3 regions of the Clostridium carnis genome follow, and region 3 is predicted to be linked to each of the others. Evidence: riboswitches for the same ligand, from Rfam matches in the RefSeq annotation. Region 3 holds a riboswitch; each other region holds the start of a gene.

Region 1 (4,297 bases), 490 kb from region 3:
AGTATAATAGTTTGGGTTATATCTAGAGTCAGTAGAATTTGCGAAAGAAATACCACAATATTTATTTGCATATTCAACTGCTGATTTTCTATCATAATCAGTACTGTTTTCTAATGAGTTATTTTTAAATTTATAATTAATATCATATGTTTTGAACTTAGTAATAGGTAACTCCTTTTCTTTTAGTGTAAATTTATAATCATTTAAGCCTTCTTGAAAACAATCTAAATAATAATCTTTTATAATTGCGTAAGAGTTTCCAAGTTTTTCAAGATCAATTGTATGAAAAATAGAAAATCCAAAATCGTTATTTATATTAGGTAAATCATTATAAAAGTAACTAAATTTATATTCCTCACGAAGTGTTAATTTATAAATGTTATCTTTATTTTTTAAAGAAATAATATGAGGATAAGATTCTATTTTAGAAAAAGAAACATCTCTTTCGCTTGCCCAATCTCTAAGATAAGATATTCTTTTGAATTCATGGGATAAAGAATATTTTCCATATAGTTGAGTAATATCATAGTACTTATATAAATTCTCAACATTACCAGTTGAAAAAGAGGAGTTTCTTGTGGAAAATAAATCATTTATAAATGGTAATATTGAATCAGATGTATTTTCAGAAACATCTGTTAAAAAGGAACCTACATTAGAGGTTTCTTCAAATTCTAGATTATCTTCAGCTAAATATGAAGGAACCATTTGGATATTTTTTGTTTTTGAAATTGAGTTAAAAAGATTAATAAATAATATTGAGGGTAATAAAAAGTATAAAAGAGATAAAAGAACTTTTGGAAATATTCTATTTCTTAAATTCATAGCAGTTCCTCCTCTAAGATGATTATAAAAATAGTATGTGCATTAGAATTTTAAATATTAGCGATAAAAAAATATTAATATAAAATTAAAATATATAAATAAAATAGTTAGAAGTTAATCTTAAATAAGATATAATTAGTAATATATTATAATAATAATTTTGTGATAAAGGAGAGGTATTTATATGAAAGAAATAAGGTTTGGGCTAATAGGAACTAATTTTATTACTGAATGGTTTATTAATGGTGCTAGAGAGGTGCCTAATGTTAAAATATCAGCAGTTTATTCAAGAACTGAAGAAAGAGCAAAGGAATTTTCAGAAAAGTTTGAAATATATAATGTGTTTACTAATTTGGAGGAAATGGCAAAAAGTAATTTAATTGATGCAGTATATATAGCTTCTCCTAATGCATTGCATGCAGAACAAAGTATATTATTTTTACAAAATAAAAAACATGTATTATGTGAAAAAGCCTTTGCTTCTAATTCATATGAAGTGAATAAAATGATAGATGTAGCAAAAGAAAATAATATGGTTTTAATGGAAGCTATGAAGACAACATCACTTCCTAATTTTAAAGTTATAAAAGATAATCTATATAAAATAGGTAAAGTAAGGAGATATTTTGCAAGTTTTTGTCAATATTCTTCAAGATATGATAAGTATAAAGCAGGAGAAATATTAAATGCATTTAAGCCAGAACTTTCTAATGGTGGGTTAATGGATATAGGTGTTTATTGTATTGCACCAATGGTAAATTTATTTGGTAAACCCAATACTATAAAAGCTACAGGACTTATGCTAAAGTCAGGGGTAGATGGTGAAGGTAGTATTGTATTTGGATATGATGATATGGATGCAACTGTAATATACTCAAAAATTAGTAATTCATATTTACCATCAGAAATTCAAGGAGAAGATGGAAGTATAATAATTGAAAAAATAAATAACTTTAACAAAATAGAGCTTATTTTAAGAACTGGTGAAAAAATAGATTTATCAATAAAGCAAAATGAAGCTAATATGTGTTATGAAGTTGAAGATTTTATAAGATTAATTAAAGAAAATAGTAAAGAAGATTTAGATAAAGCCTTGAAAAATTCAAAGGATGTAATAGATATTATGGATGAAGCGCGCTTACAAATTGGAATTAAGTTTCCGGCAGATTTAAAAGAATAATATAAAATAGGGACCATAATTTGTAAAATAGGGACTGTTAAAGAATTATATTGTAATGTATTATTATCTTATAATATAGATTATTAGCATAATAAAATATAATTTAATAGGCAAATTTAGAGAAATCTAAAGACGCAAAGCTAAAGGGGCTAAGGTTGATAACTATGCCAGCCAGTTGCCAAAAAGTCAGTATATGTCTTTTTGTTATCAGTTGAATTTAAAAAGGTACTTCTTGATAGCAACTACCCTCTAGGGTAGTTTTTTATTTTTATTAAATTTATTGCTAAATCTATAGATAAATTTCAGGAGGTAAAGCATTAAAAATGAATATAAAATTAGAAGTAAAAGCTATGTTAGAGGATGAAAATAATAAAGAACAAATCAAAGATATAAAACCTGAATCATTGAAAGATGAAAACTTAGGTTTAGTTATAGGAAATAATACAAATCTTAAAAAGTTATTAGCATGGAGTAAGTCACTAATAATTTATAACTATACTTTAGAGTCATGGACAGAATTAGAAAAAATTAAAAATATAGCTATGGCTATAATAGAAAATAATCTATCATCACAAGTGGAAATTGATAAGGTATATGAAGAGTTAAATTTAAAAATTAAAGGATTAATTGAAAGAGAAGAGAAAAAGGAGTTAAAGCTATTATTAAATGTAGCAGCTACTAAAATAAAAGAAGAGTATGAAGAAAATAGTTGGGATACATTTGAAAAAATGTTCAGAATATCAACAGAAGTTTATAAAGATATAAATGTAGGAGCCTTAGAAGTAGCTAACTTAAACCGTGGATTTACAATAATAATATCACAATTAGTATATAAAATAGATAAAAGTAAGCTAGAAGAACAAATAGCTAAAGCAGAAAGTTTAAAAAAAGAAAATTATACACAAATGAGCTTTATAGAAGTTGAAAAACAACTAACACATGCTAAATATATACTTAATATAAGTTGTTCAACTCAAAAAATAGTTGATACAATGACTATAGGTTTAGAAAATGCAATAAGATCTTTAGTTAAAAGAAAGTAAAAAATACATATACTTCTATATTACACCTAACTAATATAGAAGATTTAAAAACTATTAAAAAGTAGATATGAATATGTAAATTAAGAGTTACAAATTCATTATCTACTTTTTTATTTCTATATTTTTGAAAAATTCAAGTAAGAAAAAATAGGATGAAATAGCTTTAATTCTCAAGGATTTCCTAGTGTTTGAGAAGTTGACAGAAAAAATTTTATAATATATAATTACTACACAAGAGAAATTACAAAATTGAATAAATTTGCGTTAAACCTATATTTTAACTTGGGGGCGTTTTGGCTTCGACGGGGGTAAGATGGGTTTGATAAGCGGGTCGAGGCAAGCATGGCACCTCGTAAATCAGTTATGCACTAAATGTAAACGCAGAAGACAATTTTGCATTAGCAGCTTAATATAAGCTACTCATCCGCCCAGGCTTCCCACGGCTTGGATAACGGGTGTCATTGAAGTGGGGAACGAAGTTTAGCAAAGCTTTGAGCTAAAGGGGTATTTATGAAGCTAGCAAATTATGAGCCTGTCTGTAGGCGCCATAAGGAGCGAATTCTAATATACAGACTACACTCGTAGAAAGTCAAACTGGTCTGCTTTCGGACACGGGTTCGACACCCGTCGCCTCCACCATGAAAACCTCGACAATACAGAGATGTGTTGTCGAGGTTTTTTATTGTATTTAGAATACCACAGGTTAGACCTGCGGTTCTGGAAAGCTTCGAACGGTGAGTAGAAATAAAAAAAACCAATTGTAAAATTATGGTAGGTTTACCGACCATAACTATAATGCAAGGAGGTATCCAATATAGATAATAGTAATTTAGCACATAGTAAATGGAACTGTAAATATCATATAGTTTTCGCACCAAAGTATAGAAGACAAATAATTTATGGGAAAATAAAAACTGATATAGGAGTAATATTGAGAAAGTTATGTGATGAAAAGGGAATTATAAATGTCAAGTTAATGCTGGTTCTTCCGTATTTTTCCGTATATATGATATAATTAATATATCATATATTTAAGAGGTATTAATAATGTGTAATTCATCAATAGATCTGCAAAACTTTTTTCCAACTAACAAATTAAAAATTACTAATATATTAGAAGATACAAAAGTGATTAAGATAAGTTTAAAATCACAAAGTAATAATTGTATTTGTCCTAAATGCAATATCATATCGAACAAATATCATGGAACATATATAAGAAAAGTTCAGGATTTACCTATATTAGGTA
Region 2 (4,297 bases), 370 kb from region 3:
CTCACTATGTTCTGTCCAAGAGTTATTTATATTATGTCCCCATTCATGGAAAAATAGCCAATCATCATTTAACGCAAATGGTTTAACTATATGCTTAAATACACCTGTATCTCTTCTTGGTGCATTTTCGCCATTATATCCAGTATATCCCCAATCAGACCAACCATAAGGCCCCTTTGTAAATACTCTTGATGTAAATTTTACATTATATAAATCATTTCTTGGATCTGGATCATTTTCTACAAATCCACTAAACTTTTGGAATTCATGCCACATCTTCTCCCAATCATTCATTGTATCTGCTACAGTTTTTCCTGATGACTTAATTTCCTTAATTCCTTGTAATGCTCCTGCTGCACTTGTAGTTATTGTATTATTTTCCGAAATTAACTCTGTAACATTATATAAAATATCCTCTCTTAATCCATTAGCAAAATCATTATCATTTATACTTATTTTTTTAGTATATTCCTCTAACTCTCTTTCATATTCAGCTGGATCAGTTTTCCCATGATAATAAACAGGGAATTTTGTTCCACCTACTAGTCTTACCTTTGGTGCATAAGCTTGATCACTTGGTAAAGCTGGATTATAAATATATATTACAGCTGGACTCATATTACTAAATTCTGGTGCTTTAATAGTATTTAAACCAGGCTTTAATGTATAAAATCTTCTCCAATCATTTTTATCATTTGCAAGTTGTCCTAACAATAATTGTGGCATAACACCTTTTTCATCAGCATCTACATATAGCTTAATTGTTTCTCCTGGTGTAACATATTTTCCAAAAGTATCTAAAGAATAGGATGCTCTTGTTATTTGATGCTCCCTTGCTTCCTTTGAAACATCTCCCCTTTGAGATGCAGTTAAAATTAAAGCATCTTCATATTTATTAGGATTATTATATAAATCCTTTGCTTCTTGAATTATATTAATATATTTACTAGCTAAGGGATGATTATTAACCTCTTTTTCGAAATTTTCCAACAATTCAATGTTGTTATATTTATCACTTAACTTAACGTGTGTTCCATCAACAAAGATATTATTAATATTATCTTCTACAATATCTTCTTTAAAAAACATAAATTCATTAGCACTTGACCATGAATCATAACTTTCATCAAATACAAATTTAAGTCTTTTAAATTCTGTTTTATTAAATTTAAATTCGTATAATCCACTACCTTTTGTTGCTTGTCCTTTTCCTACTAATTTAAAATCATTTTCATCATCTGTTAAAGATGAGTATATAGAGAATTTATTTGCAAATCCTTTATTACCTGCATCTTTTCTAGCTCCATATACAATTCTATTTATAGTTTCAACATTTTCAAAAGTTACAATCACTTCATTTGTAAATGCAGAACTATTTGGTCTTCCCGTTTCCCAATGAGTTGATAAATTTCCATCAAATGCTTTGTTTAGTGTACTACTTGCATACACTCCCCCATTATTTGAATAAGATTTTATACCTGTTACTTTAAATGCTTTTTCATAATCATTATAGTTTTCTAATGATGTCATATTAAATTGGTTTACAGATACGTTGTACTCTGATTTTGTTCCTTCTTCAACTTTATCTTTGGACACCTCCGAGTTTGTATCCATAGCAAATGCTATGTTTGTTGGAATAACACTGGTTGCTAAAGTAGCTACAATAGTTAAAGCTATTATTTTCCTTTTATTCATACACTTCCTCCTAAATATTTTTAATTTTTAAATAGAATTCAAATTAAAAAATTTCTCCGAAGTAAATATAAGTTTTTATTAATTGATTAATAAAAAAGGCTACTCAAAAAGAGCAGCCTAATAAATGCAATTAATTACAAAAAGACTTGCGACTCTTCGGTAACTGGCTAGCATAGTTTAAAACCTTAGCCCCTATAGCTTTGCGTCACTAGATTTCTCTAGCTTTGCCTTTAAAACTTTTTTTATTCTCATTAACTATTTGCCTATATTATATACCATAAAATTACATACATTATATATTTTTAACAAAATTCACACTTTATTTACAAATTATCAAAATTTTATATAATTTAATCTTAAGTCTTGATTTTTTTATTAAATTCTAATTTTCTATTCCTAAAATATAGTAATACATCAATTGATACCATAATTACATTTATAACATATAAAAATATTACATTATCATAATTATATATTAGTTTATTTAGTATTCCTGATAAATATCCTATTATTAAAATAATCATAAACATAACACTTTTTCCATTTGTTGATTTAGATATTAATGACTTATAAATTGAAAACGGCCATGCTAATCCAAAACATAATAACATAATTACTTCATATATACTCATATCTAATTACTATACTCTCCTTTTAAAGTAAATTGATCAAGTATATGCCCATCCATTTTTCTATGTAATTCATTTAAGTAAAACCCATTTTCTAAATCAAGTATAGTGGTGTTAGTATAAAGTAGTGGACACATTAAGTCGAACTAAGTAAAATTATATTTAGTTAAGAAAGGATGTGTCCATTATGGGAAGTGGCAAAAGGTATGATCAAGAATATAAAAATATGATAGTAGATTTATTTAAATCAGGAATGAGCTTAGCAGAGCTAAGTAGCGAATATGGCATTGCAAAATCAACAATCAACGGCTGGGTTAAAGATGTAAAAGAAGTTAAAATAGATGAAAATGAATCTATGACACTTAAAGAAGTAAAGGCTTTAAAAAAGGAAATGGCAAGGATTAAAGAGGAAAATGAAATATTAAAAAAAGCTATGGCCATATTTGCAACAAGAAATTAAATCAAGTAATACTATTTATAGATAATAATAAAAACAATCATGATATTAAGACTATGTGTACCGTTCTAGGCGTAGCCAGAAGTACATATTATAAATCTTTTGATAAAATTAAATCTTCAAGAGCAATAGAAAATGATGCATTAAAAGCAGCGATTACAAGGATATATAAAGCTAATAAAGGGATATATGGTGCTCCTAGGATTCATCATATACTTGGTACAGAAGGCTTTAATGTGTCAATAAAGAGAGTTCAAAGAAAAATGACTGAACTTGGTCTTTGTGCAATAACTGTAAAAAAATATAAGCCTCATTCAAATAAGAAAGTAGCAGAAGATTTAGAAAACGTTTTAAATAGAGATTTTGCAACTACTTCTATTAATGAAAAATGGGTTGGCGATATTACATATATTCATACTATCAAAGATGGTTGGTGCTATTTAGCTTCAGTTCTTGATTTACATTCAAAAAAAATAATTGGCTACGCCTTCGGTAAAAGAATGACTAATGATTTAGTTATTAAAGCTTTAAAAAATGCCTACTACAGCCAAAATCCAGATAAAAATAAAAATTTAATATTTCATACAGATTTAGGCTCTCAATATACTAGTAATGATTTAAAAGAGCTATGTATACAGTTTAATATTATACAATCATTTAGTAAAAAAGGTTGTCCATATGATAATGCTTGTATAGAATCTTTTCATTCTTCAATAAAGAAGGAAGAAATCTATAGAAATACATACCGTACCTTCGAAGAAGCCAATATAGCTATATTTAAATATATTGAAGGCTGGTATAACAGAAAAAGGCTACACTCTTCTATTAATTACATGACTCCAAATCAATGTGAATTATTAGCTAGAGGTGTAGCATAAAAAAAGTTTGACTTTTTGTGTCCAAGATATTGACGTAAGACCATAGTATCAATTGCATAAACATGAATTTCATAAATATGTGGTGAATCTAGGGGTGCCATTCCACCATAATATGTACAAATTTCTTTATCCTTTTCCCCCCCTTGAATACTAATCCAACTATTAACTCCTTGAACAAAATCAAATGATAACTGACTTTCATTTTCTTTTAATTCACCTCTAGTAATATTGGCTACAATCCAGTGTATCCAAGAAAATCCTCCACTAACAGGAATAGCATCTTTATCCTCTATAACTATGGCATAAGAAACCGTATTTTCTGGAGCATCTTCGATTTTTAAAGGAATCGAACATGTTGGTATTCCATGATCATTTACTATACCTCTTTTCCCATACTTATCATTAATAATTCCGTCTACTATTCCACTACTTGTTACTTTCATTAACTCATCTCCTTTATATTTTAAAAGTTATGGTTAAATCATATATCTACATTATTAATTGTTCAATTACTTACTTTTTTGTATGTATTTTCATTTTAATAAGCAAAGTTTTCTTAATTCTTCTTCTTTACCATCTTCTATCATATACTCTATACCTATTTTCTGAAATATCTCTAATGCAGAAAGAACTTCTTT
Region 3 (4,297 bases):
ATCTGCAACAACAGCGAATCCACGACCTTGTTCTCCAGCACGTGCTGCTTCAATAGCTGCATTTAAAGCTAATAAATTAGTTTGATCAGCTATACTAGTTATAACTTCGATAATTTTACCAATTTCAGAAGATTTATTAAGTAATATTCTACTTTCTTCTAAATTCTTTTCATTATTTTCAACAATAACCCTCATGCTATATACTGCTTTATCAACAGCTTTAAATGCAACTGCACTTATATTATGTGATTCTTCTGCAGTTTCAAGCATGTAATTACACTTACTAGTAACAGCTTTACTTGCTTCTTGCATCTCTACTGTTTTTTCAACAGCTAAAGCTACTTGTTCTGCTTGTTGAGTTGTATTTTCTGCTACGTGTTGAATTGTTTTAGCAACTTCTTCTGTAGCTTTACTAGATTCATCACAAGATCTAGCTAGTCCCTTTGATAAAGTATTAACTTTATTAGACTCTTGATTAATATCAGTTAATAATCCTCTTAATGCCTTAACAGTATTATTAAATGCTTTTGCTAAATTTCCAATTTCATCTTCTGAATTAACCTCTACAGCACCTGTTAAATCACCAGTAGATACTGTATCTGCAAAATTACTAAGCTTAGTTAATGGTTTAACAAGATAACTTGATGCGAAGTATATAGTTGCTGTTACTATTAATGAAATTGCTGAAGCTATTGCTAACATAATAGCTAACATTTTATTAGACTCATCAAATAATTCACTTTCATAAACTACATTAACTACAGTCCAATTTGTTATTGGAGCTTTTGAATAAAAAGCTATTTTCTTTTCTTTACCTGTACCAAAACGGAATACTCCTTGATTATTCTTTTCTATAAGCCCTCCAAGTTCAGTAAGTTCAGAATCATTAACAGTAGTAATCTTTTCTTTCATTGCCCAATTCTCATCTGGATGAACTATAAATGTTCCATCATCTGAAATTAGCATACCGTATCCCTTTTGTCCATACTTTATATTCCTAGCTATTTCTTGAATAGCCTCAATTTTTAAACTTGCAGCTGCTCCTGCTATAGTTTTTCCTGATTCATTTTTTAACCATGCAAGCATTAATACCATATTTGAGTGATAAGCTTCTGAATATGATGGTTTTAATATAACATCATATGGAACACCACCATTAGCTGCAAATCTTTCTAAAGTTTCTGCTGCTCCTGCTTTAGCCCATGGAGAAGTACTTGAAGCTCCCTTTTGAACATTATAATAACGTGCTTTTAACTTACCTGCATTATCTTGATTTCCCCATTCATTTTGTTCTAAAGGATTTACAATGTGTAAAGCCGCATATTGATCTGGATATGTATTTTTAATAAAATTCCAACGTGCTAAATTAAGTTCATCTATAAGTGCTATAGATTCACTATTTCCATCGAAATTTAAGCTTGGATTTTTTTCTAAAACACGTTTTACCATAGGACTATTAACAGTTTCTTGAACTTCTGCAAGCTTACCCGTTAACCAAGTATTAATATGGTTAGTAGCTTCTGAAGTTCTTGTTGACATGGCTTGTGTTAATTCTTTTTCAATTATATTATTGAAACTAAAATATGCTATTCCAGTTAATGATAATAATCCAACTATAACTAATGGTAAAATTACTACCATTAATTTAGATTTAAAAGATATTTTCATTTTGTCACCCCTTAATTCGTTACTACAATATTATTTTATTTTGTCGTGAGTTATATCTTTTGAAAATCTCCATCAGTAAGCCATATATGCTTTAACTCATGTTCATTTCTATCAAAGTTCTTTCTGCATCTTATTCTCTTAGCTGGTACTCCAGCTACTAAAGAATTTTCTTCTACATTTTTATCTACTAACGAACAAGCACCTACTATAGATTGTTTTCCAATTATTACTCCAGGTAAAATTGTTGAATTTGAATATACCTTAGAATAATCTTCTAAAATCACAGGATTATAACCTCTTATTGAATGATCATGTTCTAAATGAGAATGTGTAAATATTGTTACACCTTCAGTAACAACTACTGAATTCCCAAGTTTCAATCCACCTTTGGAATCTATAAATATTCCTCTATTTAAGAATACATCATCACCTATTTCAATATTATCTGGTACATTAAAACGTACATTTTCTTCAACTATAAGATTTCTACCACAAGACTTAAATAATTTTTTTGCTAATATTCTTCTAAAAGGAATTGAAAAATTAGCTATAAGACACATTGGTGACTTATCTAAAACATCCCATAAAAAATGTAAATATCTTTTTTCTTTTGAAAATGATATCTCTTTATTTTTAGGCAAATAATCCCCATATAACTTAGCTTCCTCTAAAATTTCTATGGGAAAAGGACATTTTAATATTTCTAGAATCTCTCTTACTCCATCCTCAGTTATTCCTCTGTTTATTATTTCTTCTACTTCATTCAATAAATTATTTATTCTGCTCATCTATTATTGCGATTATTAAAATCGTAAAAAAATAACCTTTTCCTCCCTTCATTACAATTTATTACTCCTTACGATTTTTATTTTTACTGCCTCTTTATAATTGCTATCTCTAATGGAATACTAAACTATACATTATCTAGAGCTCAAAAGTATTTTACATAAGAAAAAATTAAGTATATATCCCTTTTTATATACTTACTAAATAAATAATTTCATACTAAATCTTTACTTTTACCTCTGAAAATTTCAGAGAAATAAAAAAATGCCTAAATAATATAGACACCAAAATTTTAAAAAATATAGACTTATATCTATAACTATACTTTGGCAGCCTGACAATCATAAAAAATAAAATTTTCCTTAGACTCATAGCTTTGCGACCCTATCTTTCGATAAGTGTGCTATTTAACATTATAGGTTTTGTTCATACTATAGTATTATTACATGAAATTTGTCAACTTTCAACATATTTTTGCAGGTTTTACCAAATAAATTGGTAATTAAACCTAAATAATTCATCTTTTTAATAATTTATATTTAATTTATAATTAAACTTTTATATTTCATTCTTTTGAAAAACATCTTTAGTTTTAAAATCACAATTAAGCTATCCTTAATTTACCCACTTCTATAACTTTCTAATGAATAGAAAAAGCTAGGATAAATCCCAATGCCATTTCGTTAACAAAATGACATTAAGGTTATTCCTAGCATTTTTTCTCTATCTTAATATATTGTAACTTGATCTTCTTTATTAAATACATGTATCTTATTTTGATCAAATCCAAATTCTATAACGTCTCCAATTCTATAACCTTCTCCAGATCTTGACTTAATTATAAAATTAGCTCCATCTTTCTTAATATGGATATAAGTTTCTGCCCCTAGATTTTCCATTATATCAACTTCACCTTTAAATCTAGTAACTCCTGAAGCTTCTAATGCTTCTTTTCCATGAATAATGTTTTCAGGTCTTATACCAACTAAAGTTTCTATTTTTTCTGCATTCTTTTCTTTTAATATCTTAACCTTATCTTCTGGTATTTCTAGCAATTCTCCAAATACCTTTAGATAATTCTTATTATCCTTAATTAAAGTTTCTCCATATGTCATATTCATTTGAGGACTTCCTATAAATCCTGCAACAAATAGATTTGCTGGATGATTATATATCTCAGTCGGTGAAGCTACTTGTTGTATAACCCCATCTTTCATTACTACTATTCTTGTTCCTAAAGTCATAGCTTCTGTTTGGTCATGAGTTACATATATAAATGTTGTATTTAATTTATTATATAACTTAGAAATTTCTATTCTCATTTGTACTCTTAATTTAGCATCAAGGTTTGATAAAGGTTCATCCATTAAGAATACTTTAGGATTTCTTACTATAGCTCTTCCCATAGCAACTCTTTGTCTTTGACCACCTGATAAAGCCTTTGGCTTTCTGTCTAAAAGATGTTCTATATCAAGTACCTTAGCTGCTTCTCTAACTTTTTCATCTATTTCTTGTTTAGGCATTTTTCTTAATTTTAATCCAAATGCCATATTATCATAAACTGTCATATGTGGATATAATGCATAGTTTTGGAATACCATTGCTATATCTCTATCTTTAGGTGCAGTATCATTTACTAACTTATTATCTATATATAATTCTCCACCTGTTATTTCTTCTAGTCCAGCTATCATTCTTAAAGTTGTTGATTTACCACATCCTGATGGTCCAACAAAAACTATAAACTCCTTGTCCTCAATATCTAAATTAAAATCTGTAACTGCTTTAAAACCATTTTCATATGATTTTTGTATATGTTTTAATACTACTCCTGCCATTTTTT

What was found. Region 3 has a riboswitch for cyclic di-GMP ahead of ACYQ1T_RS04225 (acyltransferase). Riboswitches for the same ligand answer to the same signal wherever they lie in the genome.
Region 1: linked by a shared signal. The riboswitch ahead of ACYQ1T_RS02160 (hypothetical protein) and the one ahead of ACYQ1T_RS04225 (acyltransferase) in region 3 are both predicted to bind cyclic di-GMP.
Region 2: linked by a shared signal. The riboswitch ahead of ACYQ1T_RS02690 (NPCBM/NEW2 domain-containing protein) and the one ahead of ACYQ1T_RS04225 (acyltransferase) in region 3 are both predicted to bind cyclic di-GMP.

The regions. Positions count from the first base shown of each region.
Region 1 is NZ_BAAHYS010000001.1:424,325-428,621, reverse strand. It holds gene ACYQ1T_RS02170 (amidase domain-containing protein) at 1-825, opposite strand, end outside; gene ACYQ1T_RS02165 (Gfo/Idh/MocA family protein) at 1,010-2,005, shown strand; cyclic di-GMP riboswitch class I at 2,105-2,188, shown strand; gene ACYQ1T_RS02160 (hypothetical protein) at 2,329-3,048, shown strand; RNA gene ssrA (transfer-messenger RNA) at 3,333-3,687, shown strand; partial or broken gene ACYQ1T_RS02150 (transposase) at 3,863-4,009, shown strand; gene ACYQ1T_RS02145 (ISL3 family transposase) at 4,096-4,297, shown strand, end outside.
Region 2 is NZ_BAAHYS010000001.1:543,663-547,959, forward strand. It holds gene ACYQ1T_RS02690 (NPCBM/NEW2 domain-containing protein) at 1-1,695, opposite strand, end outside; cyclic di-GMP riboswitch class I at 1,851-1,934, opposite strand; gene ACYQ1T_RS02695 (hypothetical protein) at 2,052-2,327, opposite strand; partial or broken gene ACYQ1T_RS02700 (IS3 family transposase) at 2,512-3,659, shown strand; gene ACYQ1T_RS02705 (YbhB/YbcL family Raf kinase inhibitor-like protein) at 3,626-4,102, opposite strand; gene ACYQ1T_RS02710 (winged helix-turn-helix transcriptional regulator) at 4,193-4,297, opposite strand, start outside.
Region 3 is NZ_BAAHYS010000001.1:911,709-916,005, forward strand. It holds gene ACYQ1T_RS04220 (methyl-accepting chemotaxis protein) at 1-1,668, opposite strand, end outside; gene ACYQ1T_RS04225 (acyltransferase) at 1,719-2,456, opposite strand; cyclic di-GMP riboswitch class I at 2,780-2,869, opposite strand; gene ACYQ1T_RS04230 (ABC transporter ATP-binding protein) at 3,183-4,292, opposite strand.